Gemmobacter sp. 24YEA27: one gene and its partner. The protein of the gene in region 1 interacts with the protein of each later gene in a pairwise test. Links are inferred from orthologs where the notes say so. Each region holds a gene or a part of one and is shown in the gene's direction. Other genes may lie near its edges. The genes, in order: QNO18_RS02995 and pepT.

The links.
Region 2: the proteins of QNO18_RS02995 (region 1) and pepT interact in binary tests that used the Escherichia coli proteins (3 or more experiments, as listed by UniProt). The link is inferred for Gemmobacter sp. 24YEA27 from one-to-one orthologs.

What each region holds. Positions count from the first base shown.
Region 1 is NZ_JASJPW010000001.1:586,525-597,194, reverse strand. Bases 3,662-6,482 are described here. They hold QNO18_RS02995 (triose-phosphate isomerase), read left to right. Parts: upstream 3,662-4,592; coding sequence 4,593-5,372; downstream 5,373-6,482. Other genes in these bases: QNO18_RS02985 (class 1 fructose-bisphosphatase), read left to right, coding at 5,960-6,482; QNO18_RS02990 (RpiB/LacA/LacB family sugar-phosphate isomerase), read left to right, coding at 5,383-5,856; QNO18_RS03000 (sugar-binding transcriptional regulator), read left to right, coding at 3,662-4,580. Outside these bases: QNO18_RS03015 (FGGY-family carbohydrate kinase), read left to right, coding at 1-1,153; QNO18_RS03010 (glycerol-3-phosphate dehydrogenase), read left to right, coding at 1,155-2,660; QNO18_RS03005 (TIM barrel protein), read left to right, coding at 2,657-3,589; more of QNO18_RS03000, read left to right, coding at 3,633-3,661; more of QNO18_RS02985, read left to right, coding at 6,483-6,931; QNO18_RS25580 (glutaminase), read right to left, coding at 6,947-7,216; QNO18_RS02980 (glutaminase), read right to left, coding at 7,213-7,872; QNO18_RS02975 (F390 synthetase-related protein), read right to left, coding at 7,945-9,237; QNO18_RS02970 (MBL fold metallo-hydrolase), read right to left, coding at 9,234-10,049; QNO18_RS02965 (NAD-dependent epimerase/dehydratase family protein), read right to left, coding at 10,039-10,670. UniProt on the Escherichia coli protein: Involved in the gluconeogenesis. Catalyzes stereospecifically the conversion of dihydroxyacetone phosphate (DHAP) to D-glyceraldehyde-3-phosphate (G3P).
Region 2 is NZ_JASJPW010000001.1:1,104,213-1,114,994, reverse strand. The notes cover bases 24-2,956. They hold pepT (peptidase T), read left to right. Parts: upstream 24-838; coding sequence 839-2,074; downstream 2,075-2,956. Other genes in these bases: QNO18_RS05495 (class I SAM-dependent methyltransferase), read left to right, coding at 2,071-2,745; QNO18_RS05505 (hypothetical protein), read left to right, coding at 589-750; QNO18_RS05510 (TRIC cation channel family protein), read left to right, coding at 274-516; QNO18_RS05515 (TRIC cation channel family protein), read left to right, coding at 24-277. Also shown: more of QNO18_RS05515, read left to right, coding at 1-23; QNO18_RS05490 (hypothetical protein), read left to right, coding at 2,974-3,675; QNO18_RS05485 (hypothetical protein), read left to right, coding at 3,675-4,166; sucC (ADP-forming succinate--CoA ligase subunit beta), read left to right, coding at 4,396-5,589; QNO18_RS05475 (hypothetical protein), read left to right, coding at 5,749-6,261; QNO18_RS05470 (hypothetical protein), read left to right, coding at 6,315-6,584; sucD (succinate--CoA ligase subunit alpha), read left to right, coding at 6,682-7,566; QNO18_RS05460 (DUF805 domain-containing protein), read left to right, coding at 7,569-7,934. UniProt on the Escherichia coli protein: Cleaves the N-terminal amino acid of tripeptides.

The sequences.
Region 1 (10,670 bases):
CCAGATCGCCCATATGCAAAGCTTCCGGCCTGAATTGCTGGAGGCGGCTGAGGTCGCGCTGCATTGCAAGGACTGGCTTTACCTGAACCTGACCGGGGTGCGGGCAACCGACCCGTCAGAGGCGAGTTTCACCTTCGGGAATTACCGCAACCGGCAATATGATGACACGGTGATCGCGGCCCTCGGGCTTGAGGCTCAGCGCCATCTGCTGCCGCCGATCGTCGAGGGCACCGAAGTCACGCATCCGCTGAGTGCTGCGGCTGCGGCTGCGACCGGGCTCAGGGCCGGAACGCCGGTCAGCCTCGGCTATGTCGATATGGTGATGACCGCGCTTGGCGCCGGGGTCTATGGCGGCGGCGGCGAGGATGTCGCCTGTTCGACCGTGGGCTCGACCGGGGTGCATATGCGGGCGGTCAGATGGCAGGATGTGCATCTGAAAGAGGAAGGCACCGGCTATGTGATCTGCCTGCCGGTCCCCGGCGTGGTGACCCAGGTGCAGACCAATATGGCGGCCACGCTGAATGTCGACTGGGCGCTTGGCCTGGCCGGCGATGCGCTCAAGGCCTTTGGTCATGAGGTCAGCCATAAAGAGCTGGTCTCGCGGATCGACGCATGGCTGTCGGAAAGCCAGCCCGGTCAGATCGTCTATCACCCCTATATTTCCGAGGCGGGTGAGCGCGGGCCTTTCGTCAATGCTCAGGCCCGTGCGGGCTTTACCGGGTTTTCGCAATATCACGGCTTCCCCGATCTCTTGCGCGCGGTGACCGAGGGCCTCGGGCACGCCATGCGCGATTGCTACGCGGCGATGGGCAAACTGCCCGGAGAGTTGCGGCTGACCGGGGGCGCGGCGCGGTCGGGCGCTTTACGTAAGATCTTTTCGGCTTCGGTTGATGCGCCTGTCCGGGTATCAGCCCGCGATGAGGCCGGGGCTGCAGGGGCCGCTATGATGGCCGCCGTTGCCATCGGCGCCTATAAATCCATGGATGATTGCGTCAATGAATGGGTGATCCCGCTTCTGGGCGCGCCCGAAGCCCCGGATGCGGGCCTTGTTGACGCCTATCACCGCATCTTTCCCGCCTATCAATCGGCGCGGCAGGCGCTGGTCCCGGTCTGGGATCAGCTGTCCCGCGCCCGCCGCCCGTCAGGAGAATGACATGACCGATATGATCGACCTCTTTGTGATCGGAGGCGGCATCAACGGTGCCGGTATGGCGCGCGATGCAGCCGGGCGCGGGCTTTCCGTGGTGATGGCGGAGAAAGACGACCTGGCGCAGGGGACATCCTCGCGCTCGGGCAAGCTGGTGCATGGCGGGCTGCGCTATCTGGAATATTACGAATTCCGCCTGGTGCGCGAGGCGCTGATCGAGCGCGAGGTTCTCCTGAACGCCGCACCCCATATCATCTGGCCGATGCGCTTCGTGCTGCCGCATTCGCCGACGGACCGGCCCGCCTGGCTCGTGCGCCTTGGGCTGTTCCTTTATGATCATCTGGGGGGCCGCAAGAAACTCCCCGGCACGCGGACGCTGAACCTGCATCGTGACCCGGAAGGGGCGGCGATCCTCGATCAGTACAAAAAGGGCTTTGAATATTCGGATTGCTGGGTCGATGACGCGCGGCTCGTGGCGCTGAACGCGCTTGGCGCAGCGGAAAAGGGCGCGACGATCCTGACCCGCTCGCCGGTGACTTCTGCTGTGCGCGAGAATGGGGGCTGGACGGTGACCGTTCGCAATCACAAGGGTGAGGAGCAGACCTACCGCGCCAAATGTATCGTGAACTGTGCGGGTCCCTGGGTCTCGGACGTGATCCAGAATGTCGCCCATACCAAATCGACGCGCGGCGTGCGGCTGGTCAAGGGCAGCCATATCATCGTGCCGAAATGGTGGGCCGGGCAGAATGCTTATCTGGTGCAGAACCACGACAAGCGCGTGATCTTCATCAACCCCTATGAGGGGAATATGGCGCTGATCGGCACCACCGATATCCCCTGGGAAGGCCGCGCCGAAGACGTCGAGATCAACGAGAGTGAGATCGAATATCTGCTGAAATGCGTGAACCGCTATTTCAAGGAAAAGCTGCGGCGTGAGGATGTGGTCCATGCCTATTCCGGCGTGCGGCCTTTGTTTGACGATGGCAAGGGGAACCCCTCGGCGGTGACCCGCGACTATGTGTTTGATCTCGACGAGACCGGCGGCGCGCCGATGCTGAACGTGTTTGGCGGCAAGATCACCACCTTCCGCGAGCTGGCCGAGCGCGGGATGCATAAGCTGAAACATATCTTCCCGCAGATGGGGCCGGACTGGACCGCGACAGCGAAACTCCCCGGTGGCGAGATGCCGAACGCGGATTATGAGAGCTTTATTGAGACCCAGCGGGAGGCCTTCCCCTGGATGCCGCGCGCGCTCATCCTTTACTATGCCCGCCGCTATGGCAGCCGGATGAAGGATCTGATCGCGGGCGCGACCTCGGTCGACGGTCTTGGCCGGCATTTCGGCGGCGATCTTTATGAGGCCGAGGTGAAATACCTGGTGGCGAAAGAATGGGCGATGGAGGCGGAAGACATTCTCTGGCGCCGCACCAAGCACAAGCTGCACCTGACCGAAGATCAGCTTGCGGAATTCACCACCTGGTTTGACGGCTGGAAAGCGGGGGCGCGCGCATGAAACTGACACTTTCCCTGAACACCAACCCGCTGGTGAACCGTTTCGCGGAACCCTCGGACCTGATCGAGACCGTGGCGCGCGATCTGAGGATCCGCGACCTGCAGCTGACGCATGAATTCATCAACCCGTCCTGGCCCGCCCCGGTGATCCGCCGTCTGACGCGCGAGATGCAGGCGGCTCAGGCCCGCACCGGGGTGCGGGTAACCTCCGGCATGACCGGGCCCTACGGGCGGCTGAACCATTTTGGCCACCCGGACCGGGATGTGCGCCGCTACTATACCGACTGGTTCAAGACCTTTGCCGATATCACCGCCGATCTGGGCGGCGTTTCGGTCGGCACCCAGTTCGCGATCTTCACCTATAAGGATTTCGACGACCAGGCCCGGCGCGAAGAGCTGACGCAAATCGCCATCGACCACTGGGCCGAAGTGGCGGAACATGCCAAAGGCGCGGGCCTGAAATATGTCTATTGGGAGCCGATGTCGGTGGGCCGCGAATTCGGCGAGACGATCCGCGAGGCCATCGCGCTGCAAGACCGGCTGACGGCGGCGAATATGGCGGTGCCGATGTGGATGATGGCCGATATCGACCATGGCGATGTCACCAGCCCGAACCCCGATGACACCGACCCCTATGCCTGGGCGCGGGCGGTCCCGAAGCTTTCGCCGATCATCCATATCAAGCAGTCGATGATGGACAAATCCGGCCACAAGCCTTTCACCGCCGATTTCAACGCCAAAGGCCGCATCCAGCCCGAGCCGCTGCTCGCCGCCTTCCGCGAAGGCGGGGCGGTGGATAACGAGATCTGCCTTGAGCTGAGCTTCAAGGAGCGGGAACCGAATGACCGCCAGGTGATTGCGCAGATCGCGGAAAGCGTCGCCTTCTGGGCGCCGCATATCGACACCGGTGTGCAGGACCTGCATATCTGACGCCGCGTTAACCCAGGGCAACAGCCTTAACCCCAGGACGACAATGGCACCGCGCCGCGACATTGACCCCGAAGAAAGCCTCGCGATCCGCGCGGCCTGGCTGCATTACGCAGGCGGGCTGACCCAGGCCGCGGTGGCGAAACGGCTGGGGCTTGCATCCGTCAAGACCCATCGGCTGATCGCCCGGGCGGTGCTTGAGGGCGCGGTCAAGGTCACGATTGACGGCGACATCGTCGAATGTGTGGAATTTGAAGACCGGCTGTCGCGCCGTTACGGGCTGGATTACTGCGAAGTGGCGCCGGATCTGGGCGAAGAGGGGATGCCTCTGCGCGCCCTCGGCATGGCGGGCGCCGGGTTTTTGCGGCGCGAGATCGAACGGGGCGAAACGCCGGTGATCGGTCTGGGCCATGGCCGGACCATGCAGGCGACCGTGCGCCAATTGCCCAGGATCAATGCGTCCGGCGTCAGCTTTGTCTCGCTTCTGGGCGGGCTTACGCGAAATTACGCAGCCAATCCGCATGATGTGATGCACAGCCTGGCGGAAAAAACCGGCGCAATGGCCTTTGTGCTGCCGGTGCCGTTCTTTGCCCGCTCGGTCACGGATCGCGAGGTACTGCTGTCGCAGCCCGGCGTGCGCGAGATTTTCGACCTTTCGGCCGGGGCCGGGCTGAAACTGGTGGGGATTGGCACGGCGGATGCCGGGGCGGGGCTGGTGGCCTCGGGCATGATTGAGCCGCGCGAGATTGAAGAGATCACCGCCACCGGCGGCGCGGGCGAGATGCTGGGGCATTTCTTTGACGCGCTCGGGCGCGAGGTGGAAACCAGCCTGACCGCCCGCACGCTTTCGGTCGGGTTCCGGCCCGGGGGCGACCGCATCGTCGCCATCGCGGGCGGTGCCGACAAACACCACGCCATCCGGGCCGTGCTGGCCAGCGGCCGGCTGAGCGGGCTGATCACAGATGAGCCGACAGCGCGCGCGCTGCTGGACTGAAGAGGAAAGAGAATGGCACAAGAGACCTGGACCGGGAAAACCTGGATCGGCACCAACTGGAAGATGCATAAGGACTGGGCCGCAGCAAAGCGCTTTGCCGAGGGCCTGATCGCATCAGACAAAGATCGCGACCCGCGCATCCAGCGTTTCATCATCCCGCCTTATCTTTATGTGCGTGAAATCAAAGCGATGCTGAAGGACACTTCGGTCAGGGTCGGCGCGCAGAATATGCATTGGGAATCCGAGGGCGCCTTCACCGGCGAGATTTCTCCGATGATGCTGAAAGATGCGGGTCTCGATATGGTCGAGCTCGGCCATTCCGAGCGCCGCGAGATGTTTGGCGAGACCGATGAAGGCGTCGGGCTGAAGACCGAATCCGCGATCCGCCACGGCCTCGTGCCGCTCATTTGCATCGGCGAGACGCTGGAAGACCGCAATTCGGGCCGCGCGTCCGAGGTGCTCGCGAAACAGACCCGTTCTGCGCTGGAGCGCCTTTCCCCTGAACAGAAACAGGCCGAGATCCTGTTGGCCTATGAGCCGGTCTGGGCCATCGGTGTCAACGGCATCCCGGCGAAAGCCGATTATGCCGATGCGCGCCAGGCCGAAATCATCGCGGTCGCCACCGAGGTTCTGGGCCGCCGCGTGGCCTGCCTCTATGGCGGTTCGGTCAACCCCGGCAATTGCGAGGAACTGATCCAGTGCCCGCATATTGACGGTCTTTTCGTCGGTCGCTCGGCCTGGGAGGTCGAGGGCTATCTGGGTATCATGGCGCAAGTCAGCGCCAAACTGTGAGGGAAGACAGATGAAACTTGCAATCGCAGGCGACAGCGCCGGTGAAGGTCTCGCCAAAATCCTGGCCGATCACCTGAAAGGCAAATTCGAGGTCTCGGAAATCTCGCGCACCGATGCGGGCCCGGATGCGTTTTACGCCAACCTCTCGGACCGCGTCGGCTCCGAGGTGATGGCGGGCCAATATGACCGCGCGATCCTCGTCTGCGGCACCGGCATCGGTGTCTGCATCGCGGCGAACAAGGTGCCGGGCATCCGTGCAGCACTGACCCATGACACCTATTCCGCCACCCGCGCGGCCCTGTCGAACAATGCCCAGATCATCACCATGGGCGCGCGCGTCATCGGGCCGGAACTGGCGAAAGCCATTGCCGATGCCTGGCTCTCGGAAACCGAAAACTTCGACGCCGCCGGCAAATCCGCCAGCAATGTCGATGCCATCGACGCGGTCGGCGCGAAATATAACGCGAAGCTTTCGGGCGGCTGAGCCCCATTGAACAACAAGCCCCCGGGGTCTATCCCCGACGGGGCTTGTCGGGGCGCGAACTCCTCCTCCTCCTCTCGCGCCCCACCTATTTGCGGAGTTGCCGATGCTGACCCTCCCCGCTGATCACGCGCCTGACGGGATGCGTCTTGAAGATCACCTGACCGGCAAATCCGGCCCGGTTTCCGTGATCCGGGCCTTTGCAGAGGCGCTTCCCGGGATTGCGGCGCGGCTTGCGGCGGGGCGGCTTTACTCTGACCCGGCCGCGGTGATCGGCATCAATGAAAGCGGCGACAAACAGAAAGCGATGGATGACGCGGCGCATCACTATGTGCTGCCTTACTTGCGCGATGCGGGCGTCCGGCTTGTTCTGTCGGAAGAGGCCGAGGATATCGTCACCCTGAACCCGGACGGGCTCTGGGATGTGGCGATGGATCCGATTGACGGATCAAACTCCATCGGGATCGGGGCACCTCTGGGCATGTTCTTCGCGGTCTTCCCGGCCAAAGGCACCGATTTCCTGCGCTCAGGGGCTGAGATCGTGGCGGCGGGCTATGCCTCGATCGGCCATTCACTGGATTACGGCTTTACGCTGGGCGAGGGCGTTCAGATCTTTGGCTACGACCCGCAGGGGCGCGACTTCCGCCAGACCCATGCCAATGTGCAACTGAAGCCGAAGGCCTCGACAATTGCCTATAACGCCTCGAACCAGCGGCATTGGGCGCAAGGGTTGCAGGACTGGGTCTGCGATATGGAGCTTGGCCGTGACGGCCCGCGCGGGCGCGATTTCAATATGCGCTGGCTCGCGGCAGCGGCGGGGGAACTCCACCGCATCCTGATCGAGGGCGGCGCGTTTCTGTATCCCGCCGACAGCCGCAAAGGTTATGAGAACGGGCGCTTGCGCACGCTTTACGAGGCGTTTCCGATTGCCTTCCTGATCGAACAGGCGGGCGGCAGGGCGACGGATGGCATCAACACGATCCTGACCCGTCTGCCCGAGGCCCATCACGAACATATTCCGCTGGTCTTTGGCGCGACGGAAGAGGTCGATATCATCCGCGATTACCTGACGCGCTGATCAGAAGCCGGGGCGTCAGAACACGGACCAGCCCATCCGCTGCGACAACATCTCAAGCGCCTCGGCGCCCAGGAGCGAATTGCCATTCGCGTTCAGCCCCGGCGACCAGACGGCAATCGAGGCCACCCCTGGCACAACCGCGAGGATCCCGCCTCCGACCCCGCTTTTCCCGGGCAATCCAACGCGGTAGGCGAAATCGCCCGAGCCGTCATAATGGCCGCAGGTCAGCATCAGCGCATTGATCCGCCGCGCCCTGACGCCCGAGATCACCGAGCGCCCGGTCACCGGATTCTTACCGCCATTGGCCAGATACCCCCGGCGCGGGCCAGTTGCGCGCAGCTCATGGTGACCGCGCAATGGTGGAAATAGACGCCCAGCACATGGTCCGGCGGGTTGGTCAGATTGCCCCAGGAATGCAGGTAATTCGCGAGCGCCGCATTGCGAAAACCGGTCGCCTTTTCGGCGCGCGCCACCGCCGGATCGGCGCTGATCGTGTCATCATCCGAGATGAAACGCAAAAACCGCAGGATCTCGCCAATCGTCTCACGCGGCGCCCGGGCATGCGCCAGCAGCGCATCCGCCACCACCAGCGCGCCCGGATTGATGAACGGGTTGCGCGGGATGCCCTTTTCCTGTTCCAGCAGCACGATGGAATTGAAGGCGCTTCCCGAAGGTTCGCGCCCGACACGGCGCCAGAGCGCGTCGCCATACATCCCAAGCGCCAGTGTCAGGGTGAAAACCTTGGAGATCGACTGGATGGAGAAAGGCAGATCCGCCTCGCCTGCCGTGAAAAGCCCGCCCTCATTCAGCGCGACTGCGATGCCGAAATGCTTCGGGCTGACATGGGCCAGCGGCGGGATGTAATCGGCGGGATGGCCGCGCTCTTCGCGGCTCGCGAGCGTGGCAGTGATCTCGTTCAGGATATCTTGCAGCTTGTCCATCATGGCAGCCTGCCCGTCACGCCCCTGCGCTGGCAAGTCCCTTTCAGACTGACCGCATTCAGACTGCCCCTGTCAGCGCCGCACCAGCACGCGCCGCCGTTTGGCGCCCGGATCTGCGGCCAGATCGGCGGGCAATCCGGTGCGGAACTCCATCACCGGCGGGATGCAGCCAAGGCCGGCGGCGAGGCGGGTAAGCGAATGCTCCATCGCCGGGATGGCGATTTCCCCGACCGTGGTGTCGAGCCAGACCGTCAGCCGCCCCGCCTCTTCAATCACCCGGTAGTCGCGCACCGGCACCGGCAGGGTTGCCACCGCCTGGCGGATCGCGTCCGAGGGCACCATGCGCGGCCTGCCATCCGCGCCGGCCCACCAGAGGATATCATCAGCGCGCCCTTCAATCCGTTTCAGCCGCTGGCTCGCGCAGCCGCAGGGGCAGGGCTCCGGATCGGGGATCAGTACATCATCCAGCCGGTAGCGAAGGATCGGCAGGCTCTGCCGGGTGAAATCGGTGATCACCGGGCAAAAGGCGCCGGTCGTTTCGTCGATCACATCGCGGTCGAAATGGATATAGCGCTCGTTCAGATGCAGCGATCCATGGCGACAGGTATAGCCCAGAACGCCTTCGGTGCATTGATAGGCCTGATCCGGACGCTGGTCGAAAACAGTCTCTATTACCGCGCAATCTTCGGGAGAGAGCACCTCGGCGACCGAGATGATCCGCTTTGGGCGAATGCGGATCTGCCCCGCCGCCTGCGCCTTTGCGATCAGGCCGAGGATCTGCGCCGGGGCGATCAGCACGGTCGGGTTCTGCTGGTTCAGCAAAGGCAGATGCGCTTCGAACTCAGACAGAAGATCGTAGAAACGAAACTGCATCAGCGGGTTCGAAAGGCTTTCATAGAGCGCGTTATTCGCGCGCAGGAAAAACGCGATCCGCTGGCGCGACAAAAGCGGCGCGGGCCAGAACCGGCCGCACATCACCGCCGCCCAGAGCGCGCGCTCGCCTTTGTCGCTGAGAAACAGCCCGCGCTGCCCCGAGGTGCCGGTGGAAAGCCCCACCGCCACCTCGCCGATCATCGGTGAAAAATCGCGGCTCTCTTCGGATTTCAGCGCTATATCCAGGGCCTGATCGCGATGAATGCCACAGGTGTTGATGCGGGCAAAATGCTCCATCAGCCGGGCCTTGTTCATCATTGGCCAGTCCGCAATGCGCCTTGCGGCAAAGGGGGCGTGAAAGGGCGAGCGCGGCATGATCTGCTCGCGCAGGCGGCGCAGCCCGGCGGCCTGCCAGGCGATGATTTCCGCGCGCGAGCGAAAGCCGCGTCCGTAACGTGCGGCCAGAAAGGCGGTGAGGGGCGAGGGGGTCACGCAAAGGCCTCCGGGCAATGGGACGGCCAGAAGGTGATGTCGGGCCGGTTCCGGGCGAGATCGGCCAGGGCCGAGAAGGTGGCGAGATAGGCCGCTGCATCGCCAAGGCGGCGCAGGGTGTAATCGGGCGGCGGGCAGCCATCGCGCAGCGCCTGGCGGCTCCAGGCCGCATCGGCGATCAGAAAGGCCGGGCCGCTGGTGGTCTGGGGCAGGTATAGGCCGAACTGGCCATGACCATGCCCGGGCAAGGCCACTGCAAGCAGGCTGCCAGTGCCGGAAATGTCGTGAAACAATCCCAGGCCGCTGCTGCCATCCGGGGGCGCGGCCTGCGGGAAATCTTCGAAAAACTGCGGTGTCAGAGTCTGAAGCCGCCGCCTGAGCCCTTCGGGACACCCCGCTTTCAGCGTGGCGAGGCGGCTGCCCTGGTGCAGATGATCCCAGGCTTTGCGCGAGGTGATGACGGGCGGGATCGGATCCATCCCGAACAGCCCTGCGATATGATCGGCATGGAGATGTGAGAGCACCACCTGCCGGATCTGTGCGCTATGGCGGCCGAGCTGAGCGGGCAGGCGCTGGTCTGCGTCCAGTTGCGCTGGCGTGAGCCAACGGTAGAGCCGTTCCGGGAAGGGGCGGGTTGCCTCGAAAAAGGCAGGTCCGTAGCCGGTATCGAACAGGATATCGCCGAGGCCCGGATGGCGGATCAGCACGACACCGGCGGGAAAGCGGATGGGCCGCCAGCCCGCATCGCGGCGCGACAGCCTGGCGGGGGCGCAGCAATATCCGACGCGAAACGGGATGAGTTCAGGCAGCATAGTCGCGGATCCCTTCTGAAAGGGTCACTTGCGGGCGATATCCCAGATCGGCCCGTGCGGCAGAGATGTCGAGCGTCAGGCTGCGGCCCAGCGAGACCACGGCCTGGCGGGTCAGCACCGGCTCGATATCGGGGCGAAACAGGTGATGCAGGGCCTCGAACCCGGTGGCGATTGTCATGGCGACCCCATAGGGCAGGTGCCTGCGGCGCGGCGTGAGGCCAAAGAGATCCGCCGCCGCATCGGCAAGCTGCGCGAACCGCCAACTCTCGCCCGAGGTGATGTTGAACACCCGCCCTCCGACCTTTTGGGCGTGAGCTGCGGCCAGAACCATCGCGCGCGCGGCATCCGAGACATGGGTGACATCAATCAGCGCCGCGCCGCCCGAGATCAGGGGCAGCGTCCCGCGCCGCATCGCCGTCAGAAGACGCGGCATCAGCGCCCGGTCGCCGCGCCCATAGATCGAACGGGGGCGCAGGGCCACCACCCGCATCGCGCCGGGCTGGTCATAAGACAGCGCCAGTGCCTCGGATTCCGCCTTGGTCCGGGCGTAATGGGTGGCAAAGTGTGCGGGCAGGGGCGCGTCTTCGGTCAGATCCAGCCGGTCGGAGCCATTGGCATAGA
Region 2 (10,782 bases), 520 kb from region 1 along the record:
TCTTTTCGGGGTGATCGTGCTGGCCACGGCCGCCGCCACGGCGGGCGGCGCGATCCGCGATATGGCCATCGGCGACCAGCCGGCAGCAGTGCTGCGCGACCCGTCCTATCTCGTGGTAACGCTTATCGCGGGGCTGACCGCCTTCTTCTTCCACCGCCTGATCGAACGCGCCTCGAAACCGGTGATGCTGCTGGACGCGCTTGGCCTTGGCACCTTCACAGTAGCGGGCACACAGAAAGCCCTGATTTTCGGCCTCCCCCCGCAAGCGCCTGCATGATCGGCGTGCTGACCGCAGTCGGAGGCGGCGTAATACGCGACCTGCTGGTGACCGAGATCCCCCGCGTGCTGCGCGAAGATATCTACGCGGTCGCCGCCATTATCGGCGCGGGCCTCGTGATTCTCGGCGATCATCTCGGCTGGCCGCCTTTGATCACCACCGCCCTGGCCCTGACCGCCACCTTCGCCATCCGTGTCCTTTCGGTTTGGCTCGGCCTCAGGATCCCGCGCGCGCCCTGACCTGCTGAGACCTCGCCTCTTGCCCCGCCGCCCCCTTTGCGTCATGCCACATAAAACGACAAGGAGCCCGCCATGGACTATTCCAAATCCGGCAATCCCAAAAACGCCAAAGACACCCAGCACGCCCTCGACCTGCCCCGTCGCGGCGCCCCGAAAGACAAGGCCGCCGCCGAAAAGAAGGCTGCCCTGCTTGAGCGGATGAAATCCGCCGCCGCCGCCCGCAAAAAAACCTGAAATTTCATCTGTCCCTAAATATCCCGGGGGAGGCTGCCAGAGGCAGACGGGGGCAGCGCCCCCACCCGGCCAGATCCCAGGCATGCCCATGTCCAGCCTTATCACCGAGCTCGAACACCGCCTGACCCGCTACTGCGCCATCGACAGCCAGAGCGACCCGGCAAGCCCCTCGCAGCCCTCGACCGCGATCCAGCTGAATATGGCGCGGCTGCTGAAATCCGAGCTCGCCGAAATCGGCGCAACCGACATCCGCGTCACCGATTACGGCGCCGTGCTGGCGACCATACCAGCCACAGCCCCCGGCCCGGTGATTGCCTTCCTCGCCCATATGGACACCGCCCCCCAATTCAATGCGACCGGGGTAAAACCGCGCGTCATCCGGGACTATAATGGCGGCGAGATCACCTTTCCCGACAATCCGGCGCTGATCCTCTCGCCCGAGACCTCATCCGGCCTTGGCCTCCGCCAGGGTCATGACATCGTCACCGCCTCGGGCACCACGCTGCTTGGCGCCGATGACAAGGCCGGCATCGCCATCATCATGGCCGCGGCCCGCCGCCTGATTGCAGATAAACCCGCCCATCCCGAGATCCGCCTCGCCTTCACCCCGGATGAAGAGATCGGCCGCGGCGTCGATCCGCGCCTGCCGAAAGACATCGGCGCCGATTTCGCCTTCACCTTCGATGGCGCCAATCCCGGCGAGATCGAATATGAAAGCTTCTCGGCCGATGGCGCCGAAGTCACGATCAAGGGCGTCTCGATCCATCCCGGCTGGGCCAAAGGCAAGATGGTCAATGCGATCCACCTTGCCGCGAAACTGATCGCTTTCCTGCCGCAAGCCACGATGCAGCCCGAGGTGACCGAAGGCCGCGAGGGCTTCATCCATGCGGTCGGGATGACCGGTGGCTCCTCGGAAATGGTGATCCATTTCATCCTGCGCGATTTCGAACTGGACGGGCTGAAGGCCAAAGGCGAGATGCTGACCCGCGCCTGCGAGGCCCTCGCGCTGACCGAGCCCCGCGCGGAAATCACCTGCAGGATCAGCCCGCAATACCGCAATATGCGCTACTGGCTCGAGACCGACATGACGCCTGTCGATCTCGCCCGCGCCGCCGCCCGCGATATTGGTCTTGATCCGGTCTCGGTCCCGATCCGGGGCGGCACCGATGGCTCAAGGCTGACCGAGCTTGGCCTGCCCTGCCCCAATCTTTTCACCGGCATGCAGGAAATCCACGGGCCGCGCGAATGGGTCAGCCTCCAGGACATGGCGCAGGCTGTCGCCCTGATGCAGGGCATCGCCACCCGCGCCGCCACAGGCACATGACCCTCGCCTCGCCCTATCTGAAGCCTGGCTTCTACGAGGATGCGCTGGCGCGTGGCAAACACCGCGACATCGTCGGCGGCCGCTGGGAAGAAACCGCGCTGCATCAGATGCAGGTGATCCTTGATGAGGGGCTCACGCGGCAGGATCATTTCCTCGATATCGGCTGCGGCTGCCTCAGGCTTGGCCATATGCTGGTGCCCTGGCTCGACCCCGGCCATTACTGGGGCACCGATGCCTCCCGTGCGCTGATGTTGCGCGGCTATGCGGAGGAGCTGACGCCCGAAGCCCGATCGCGCCTGCCCGAAGAACAGCTGATTGAGGACAATTCCTTCCGCTTCCCGGGCCTGCCGGAAACCATCACCTTCGCGCTGTGCTGGGGCGTCTTTACCCATCTGCCCGCCGCCCCCCTGCTGCCTGCGCTGAAAAACCTGCGCCATCGCTTCCCCGCGCTGCGCAAGCTCATGCTGACCGTCTTCCTCGCCCCCGCAGATCACACCGGCCCGTTCCGCCAGCGCGACGGCGTGGTAACCCATCCAAACCGCCCGCCCTGGCATCGCAGCAGCGCCGATATCGCAGCAGATGCTGAGGCAGCTGGTTTCTCGATCCGCTGGCGGGAAGACCTGTTGCCCCGCGGCCAGGCCCTCGCAGTGCTCGACCCCCGCGGCTCCTGACATCTGAGGAAGCCTCCGGCGGGGATATTTAAGGACAGATGAAATCGGCACTCTCTCTTCGCCTTTTCATCTGTCCTTAAATATCCCCGGGGTGAGCGGCATAGCCGCGAGGGGGCAGGCCCCCTCTCTTTCGAACGTTGGGAATTCCGCACCCCGGGTGGCCTGCAGCGCCTCTTGACCGCCCTCTCCCCCCTCCGCATCCTTTTCACCGCAATACCGGAGGTCCCCATGCACCGCTTTCTTTGTGCCACTCTGCTTTCGCTGATGCCTGGCCTCGCCTTTGCCGGGCCACTCGATCTGTCGCATGAGATCCGCGACAAGGGGATCCAGGCCACGCAATCCCGGCTTGCGGCGCTGAACGCGCCGACCGGGGAAGAGGCCTTTGCGCTGGCCGGGCTGCGCTTCCTCGGCGCCGTCGAGCAGGCGCTGCAACTTCGGTGGCAGGTGGGGCTGGAGGCGGACTGGTCCGAGCTTCCGATCCTGCGCCTCCCGATCCCGCCCAACCCGGAGGCGCGTGAGATCCGGGGCCAGGACATCACCACACTGATCGCTGGTATCACCACGGGAATGGACGAGGCCCGCGCAGCCCTTGACCAGGTCGGGAACCGCGATTTCGGGCTCGAGATCGACCTCGCCGATCTGTGGTTCGACATCAACGCGAATGGCCAGCGCGATCCGGGCGAAGCCATTGCGGATGTCGCGGTGGAAGCGCTCGGCCTCTGGGGCATGGCCCCCGAAGCCGGCCAGATCGTCATCCGTTTCGATGGATCCGACTCCGCCTGGCTTACGGCCTATACGCATCTGATTTCCGGGACGGCCACGGTCTTCCAGGCCTATGACCCCGGTCCGGCGACCGATCGCATCCTGCAATCGACCCGCGACATGCATGCACTTTGGGGGACACCCCGCCCCCCAATGCCTGGGATATGATGTTCGGCAATCAGGTCGACCGGGTCACGATCATCCTTCAGGCCCTGGCCCAGGAGCCCGATGCCGCCCTTGCCGCCAAAGCCCATGGCCATTTCCTCGCGATGATTGAAGAGAACCGCCGCTTCTGGACTCTCGTCGAGGCTGAGACCGATAATGACCGCGAATGGATCCCGAATGAGAAGCAGCTCTCGGCGCTTGGGCTGCAGCTGCCGCCGGGCACCGCCGCACAATGGCAGGCGGTGCTGGCCGATGCCGAAAAGCTCCTGAAAGGTGAGATCCTGATGCCGCATTGGCGCTATGGGGCCGAGGCCGGGATCAGCCTGAAAAAGCTGTTCGAGGCGCCGCCGAAGGTGGATCTGATCGGGATGATCCAGGGCGAAGCGCTGCTGCCCTATGCTGAGAAAGGCGTGGTGATGTCGGGCCAGGCCTGGTCGGACTTTGAGCGGCTGATGCAGGGCGATGCCGTACTTTTCGCGGTGCTGTTCAACTGATGCCGCTAACACGAATCACGCGGCCTGCGACTCTGTCACGCCCTTGATTCCCGACAGTTGCAACAAATGTGATCACGGCTGAAATTCTGTGATCACAGCCAGAAAATTCGTGATCACAAAGCGCGGATTTTCGCCTTATATCCCGGATGCGGGCGGATAGGATTGGCCAGGCCGGATGATCCGTGCCAGAACTGCGCCAGATCATCACCGAATACGGGAATACGGCCCCATGAACATCCACGAATATCAGGCCAAGGCGCTTCTCCGGTCCTATGGCATCCCGGTTTCCGATGGGCGTGTCGTCCTGAAAGCGGAAGACGCCAAGACCGCCGCAGGCGAGCTGGACGGGCCGCTCTGGGTCGTAAAGTCGCAGATCCATGCCGGCGGTCGCGGCAAGGGCAAATTCGTGGAGCCGGAAGCCGGTGACAAGGGCGGTGTGCGCCTCGCGAAATCGGTGGAAGAAGCCGCTGAATTCGCGCGTCAGATGCTCGGACGCACGCTGGTCACGATTCAGACCGGCCCGGCCGGCAAACAGGTCAACCGCATCTATATCGAAGACGGTTCCGACATCGAGCGCGAGCTGTATCTTGCGCTGCTGATCGACCGCCAGACCTCGCGCATTTCGATCGTGGCCTCGACCGAAGGCGGCATGGATATCGAAGAGGTCGCGCATTCGACGCCCGAGAAAATCCACACCATCACCGTCGATCCGGCCACCGGACTGCAGGATTTTCACGGCCGCCGCGTCGCTTTCGCGCTTGGCCTGAAGGGCGCGCAGGTCAAGCAGGCCGTCGGCATCGTGAAGAACCTCTATAAGCTCTTCATCGACAAAGACATGGACATGCTCGAGATCAACCCGCTGGTTGTGATGACCGACGGCAATCTCAAGTTGCTTGATGCCAAGATGGGCTTTGACGGCAATGCGATCTACCGCCATGCCGATATCGCCGCGTTGCGCGACGAATCCGAGGAAGATCCGAAGGAACTCGAAGCGTCGAAATTCGATCTGAACTATATCGCGCTCGATGGGGAAATCGGCTGCATGGTGAATGGCGCAGGCCTTGCCATGGCGACGATGGACATCATCAAGCTTTACGGCGCGGAACCGGCGAACTTCCTTGATGTCGGCGGCGGCGCCACCAAAGAGAAAGTGACCGAGGCTTTCAAGATCATCACCTCTGACCCGAACGTCAAAGGCATCCTTGTGAACATCTTCGGCGGCATCATGCGCTGCGACATCATCGCCGAGGGCGTGATTGCGGCGGTGAAAGAGGTCGGGCTGAAGGTGCCGCTGGTGGTTCGTCTTGAAGGCACCAATGTCGATCTTGGCAAGAAGATCATCAATGACAGCGGTCTCAATGTGATCGCTGCCGATGATCTGTCGGATGCCGCAGAAAAGATCGTCAAGGCGGTCAAGGGCTGATCCCGATGCGCGCGATGGCCCGAAACCTTGCCCTTTGCGCCGAAGCCTGCGCCAGAACCCCGGCTTTCGCCGGGGCCATGCTGATCGCCGGTTTCGACAAGGCGGGCCGGGAACGGCAGGACCAAGAGCCATAATCGACCTGGAGGAATGAGCCGCGCCATGATCCGCTGTCTTCTGGCTTTCACACTGCTTTTCGCCCCGGTGGCCCGGCCTGCACTGGCCGGGAACGCAGCACCCGCTGCGGCGCTCGCGACCGCGCAGGGCGAGGATCTTTTGCAGGCCGCCTATGCCACCTGTCTGTCGCTTGGCGGCGCCGGCAATCAGGCGACCGAAGCGTTCCGGGCCGCAGGCTGGGATGTCGAAACCGATGACGAGGCCGGTTTCTCTGAAATCGCCGGCCCCGAGGAAATCTACGCCCTGACCTGGAGCGATGGCGGCTATTGCCTCGTGCAATCGGAAACCATCGGCTCTGACCGGGCGGCGGCGCTTTTGTCGGCGGTCATCGCGGCGGGGGGACAGACGTCGGTGGAAGAGACCGGCGAAGACGGCTGTCTCTCGTTCGACCTGCAGAATGACGGCCTGCGGGCAGAAGTCACCTCTTCGGGCAATGACCCCACCTGTACGTCCGCAGACACCAGTGGCGTGAGTTTCATGTGGGCCCAGACCGATTAGTGGCCCTCCGGGTCAGGACCCGCAGAATGAGTTTACAGTAAGGAAGCAATCAGATGCGCATCAGACTGACCGTGCCTGCTCTCGTTCTTCTGTCCGCCCTTGCGGCGTGCAGCGGCGGTTACGCGACGCCGGAGAACGACCCCATTACTGTCTGCCAGGAGCAGGCAGAGATGGCAAAGGCGGGCCGTGTCGACGGGCGCGAGATCATCATCACCTGCCCGACCCGCGACAGCCGCACGGCCACACGCAACAGCTATGATGCGAAATACGACATGTATCAGGCGGGTAATGCCGCCATGATCGCGGTCGGCACCGCAAAGTAATCCCGGCCTGAGGCAGGCCGGGCAAAAGCGAAGAACATGCGTCATCCTGGTCCGTCCAGGCCGACATCTGCAAAAAGTTACCTTCAAGGAGGCCCGGATGGCCGTTCTGATCAACAATACCACCAAGGTCATCTGCCAGGGCATCACCGGCTCGCAGGGCACCTTCCACACCGAGCAGGCGATTGCCTATGGCACGAAAATGGTCGGCGGTGTGACCCCGGGCAAAGGTGGTTCAAGCCACCTCGGTCTGCCGGTTTTCGACTCGGTCCATGATGCGGTCGAAAAGACCGGCGCCGATGCGACCGTGATCTATGTGCCGCCGCCCTTCGCAGCGGATTCGATCCTCGAAGCGATCGATGCCGAGATCCCGCTGATCGTGGCGATCACCGAGGGCATCCCGGTTCTCGACATGATGAAGGTCAAGCGCGCGCTGATTAACTCGAAATCGCGCCTGATCGGGCCGAACTGCCCTGGCGTCATGACGCCCTCGCAATGCAAAATCGGCATCATGCCCGGCAATATCTTCTCGGTCGGCTCAGTGGGTGTTGTTTCGCGTTCGGGCACGCTTACCTATGAAGCGGTGAAGCAGACCACCGATGTCGGCCTCGGCCAGTCTTCGGCTGTCGGCATCGGCGGCGACCCGATCAAGGGCACCGAGCATCTTGACGTTTTGGAAATGTTCCTCGCGGATCCTGAGACCCATTCGATCATCATGATCGGCGAAATCGGTGGTTCCGCCGAAGAGGAAGCTGCGCAATTCCTGGCGGATGAGAAGAAAAAGGGCCGCTGGAAGCCGACCGCTGGCTTCATCGCCGGCCGCACCGCCCCTCCCGGGCGCCGCATGGGTCATGCCGGTGCGATCGTCGCAGGCGGCAAAGGTGACGCGGAATCGAAAATCGAGGCCATGCTGAGCGCAGGCATCGTGGTGGCAGACAGCCCCGCGACGCTGGGCGAGGCTGTGCTGAAAGCAATCAAGGGCTGATCATGCGACTGGCGCAGGCCATAAAGACCAGCTTCCTGCGGTCTTTCCGGTTTTCGGGGCGGGCTTCCCGCTCCGAATGGCGGGTGTTCCTGTTGCCCGGCCTCGCAATGCCCGTAACTGCATTCGCGCTTCTGCACGGCACTGTCCCCGATATCACTCTGCCGCAAAGCCTGGGCCTTGCGGCATTGACGCTTTTGCCGATTGCAGCCGTCTCGGCCCGCAGACTGGCCGACAGCGATACCAATCCCGCCGATATCCATCCGCCAACCGGGCTTCTCGCCGGCGCCTCTCTCTTCGGGCATATGGCGCTGCCATCCTCGCCCGGTCCCAACCGTTACGGTCCCAACTCCTCCGAGGTCCAGTCATGACCGACCAGTCCCCCACCGCCGCTTTCAATGCCTCGTCTTTCATGGACGGGGCCAATGCCGATTACATCGACCAGCTTCAGGCGCGTTATGCGGCTGACCCGAATTCGGTCGATGCCGCCTGGGCAGAATTCTTCCGCGCGCTTGGTGACAGCGAGGCCGATGCGAGAAAGGCCGCCGCCGGCCCGTCCTGGGCGCGCGCCGACTGGCCGCCACAGCCGGTGGACGATCTGACCGCCGCGCTGACCGGCGAATGGCCGGCGTCTCAGGCGAAAGACGCGAAAGCTGCGGGATCAAAAATCGCGGCCAAGGCGCAGGATCAGGGCGTCAATCTGACCGAGGCCCAGCTGCAACGCGCCGTGATCGACTCGATCCGCGCGCTGATGATCATCCGCGCCTACCGGATCCGCGGCCACCTCGCCGCCGATCTCGACCCGCTGAACATGCGCGATGAGAGCAACCATCCCGAGCTTGACCCTGCCTCTTACGGGTTCTCCGAGGCCGATCTCGACCGCCCGATCTTCCTCGACAATGTGCTCGGGCTGACCCATGCCTCGATGCGCCAGATCACCGACATCCTGAAACGCACCTATTGTGGCACTTTCGCGCTGCAATACATGCATATCTCGAACCCAGAGGAATCGGCCTGGCTGAAAGAGCGGATCGAGGGTTACGGCAAAGAAATCGCCTTCACCCGCGAGGGCCGCCGCGCCATCCTCAATAAGCTGGTCGAGGCCGAGGGCTATGAGAAATTCCTCCATGTGAAATATATGGGGACCAAGCGGTTCGGCCTTGATGGCGGCGAGGCGCTGATCCCCGCGATGGAGCAGATCATCAAGCGCGGTGGTCAGCTGGGTGTGAAAGACATCGTCATCGGCATGCCGCATCGGGGACGTCTGAACATTCTCGCCAATGTGCTGGCGAAACCCTACCGCGCCATCTTCAACGAATTCCAGGGCGGCAGCTTCAAGCCCGAAGATGTCGACGGCTCGGGCGATGTGAAATATCACCTCGGTGCCTCCTCGGACCGGACGTTTGACGGCAACACCGTCCACCTCTCGCTGACCGCGAACCCCTCGCACCTGGAGGCCGTGAACCCCGTCGTCCTCGGCAAGGTCCGCGCGAAACAGGACCAGCTGAATGACGTGGCCGAACGTGTGGCCGTGCTGCCGATCCTCCTGCATGGCGACGCGGCTTTCGCGGCCAGGGCGTGGTGGCGGAATGTCTGCAACTCTCGGGCATCCGGGGCCACCGCACCGGCGGCTGTATCCATATCATCGTGAACAACCAGATCGGGTTTACGACCGCGCCGCATTTCTCGCGCACCTCGCCCTATCCCACCGATATCGCGCTGATGGTCGAGGCGCCGATCTTCCACGTGAACGGGGATGACCCCGAGGCCGTGGTCCATGCCGCGCGCATCGCGACCGAATTCCGCCAGAAGTTCCACAAAGACGTGGTTCTGGACATCTTCTGCTACCGCCGCTTTGGTCACAACGAAGGCGACGAGCCGATGTTCACCAACCCGGCGATGTATAAAAACATCCGCAAGCAAAAGACCACGCTGCAGCTTTATACCGAGCGTCTGGTGAAAGACGGCCTCATCCCTGAGGGTGAGATCGAGGATATGAAAGCCGCCTTCCAGGCTCATCTGAATGAGGAATTCGAGGCCGGCAAGGATTACAAACCCAACAAGGCCGACTGGCTGGACGGGCGCTGGAAATCCATGAGCCGGCCTGGCGCCGACAATTACCAGCGCGGCGAGACATGGATCAAACCCGAAACCTTCCAGGAAATCGGCACCGCGCTGACGCGCCTGCCCGAGGGCTTTGACGCCCATAAGACGATCACGCGGCTGTTCGAGGCCAAGAAGAAGATGTTCGAGACCGGCGAGGGCTTTGACTGGGCCACCGCCGAGGCGCTGGCCTTCGGCTCGCTTCAGGTCGAGGGCTTCCCGGTCCGTCTCTCGGGCCAGGACTGCACCCGCGGCACCTTCTCGCAGCGCCATTCCGGCATCGTCGACCAGTCGACCGAGGAACGGTACTATCCGCTGAACCATATCCGCGCCGGCCAGGCCCGCTATGAGGTCATCGATTCGATGCTCTCGGAATATGCGGTCCTGGGCTTTGAATATGGCTACTCGCTGTCAGAGCCAAACGCCCTGACGCTCTGGGAAGCGCAATTCGGCGATTTCGCCAATGGCGCGCAGATCATGTTCGACCAGTTCGTGAACTCGGGCGAGAGCAAATGGCTGCGGATGTCGGGTCTTGTGGTTCTCTTGCCACATGGGTTCGAGGGCCAGGGGCCGGAACACTCTTCCGCGCGCCTGGAACGCTTCCTCCAGCTCTCGGCCGAGGAAAACTGGATCGTGGCGAACTGCACCACGCCCGCGAACTATTTCCACATCCTGCGCCGCCAGCTGCACCGCGATTTCCGCAAGCCGCTGATCCTGATGACGCCGAAATCCTTGCTGCGCCACCCGATGGCGATCTCGAAGGCTGAAGATTTCACCGATGGCTCGACCTTCCATCGCGTCCTCTGGGATGATGCGCAGAAGGGCAATTCGGAAACGAAACTGCAGGCCGATGACAAGATCCGCCGCGTGGTGATCTCTTCGGGCAAGGTCTATTACGACCTGCTCGCGGAACGCGATGCGCGCGGTCTCGATGACGTCTACCTGCTGCGCCTGGAACAGATCTACCCGGTCCCGACCGTGGCCCTGCAGATCGAACTGGCGCGTTTCGCCCATGCCGATTTTGTCTGGTGCCAGGAAGAGCCGAAGAACCAGGGCGCCTGGTCCTTTATCGAGCCGGAGCTGGAGCAGCTGCTGACCCGCGTGCGCGGCACCACC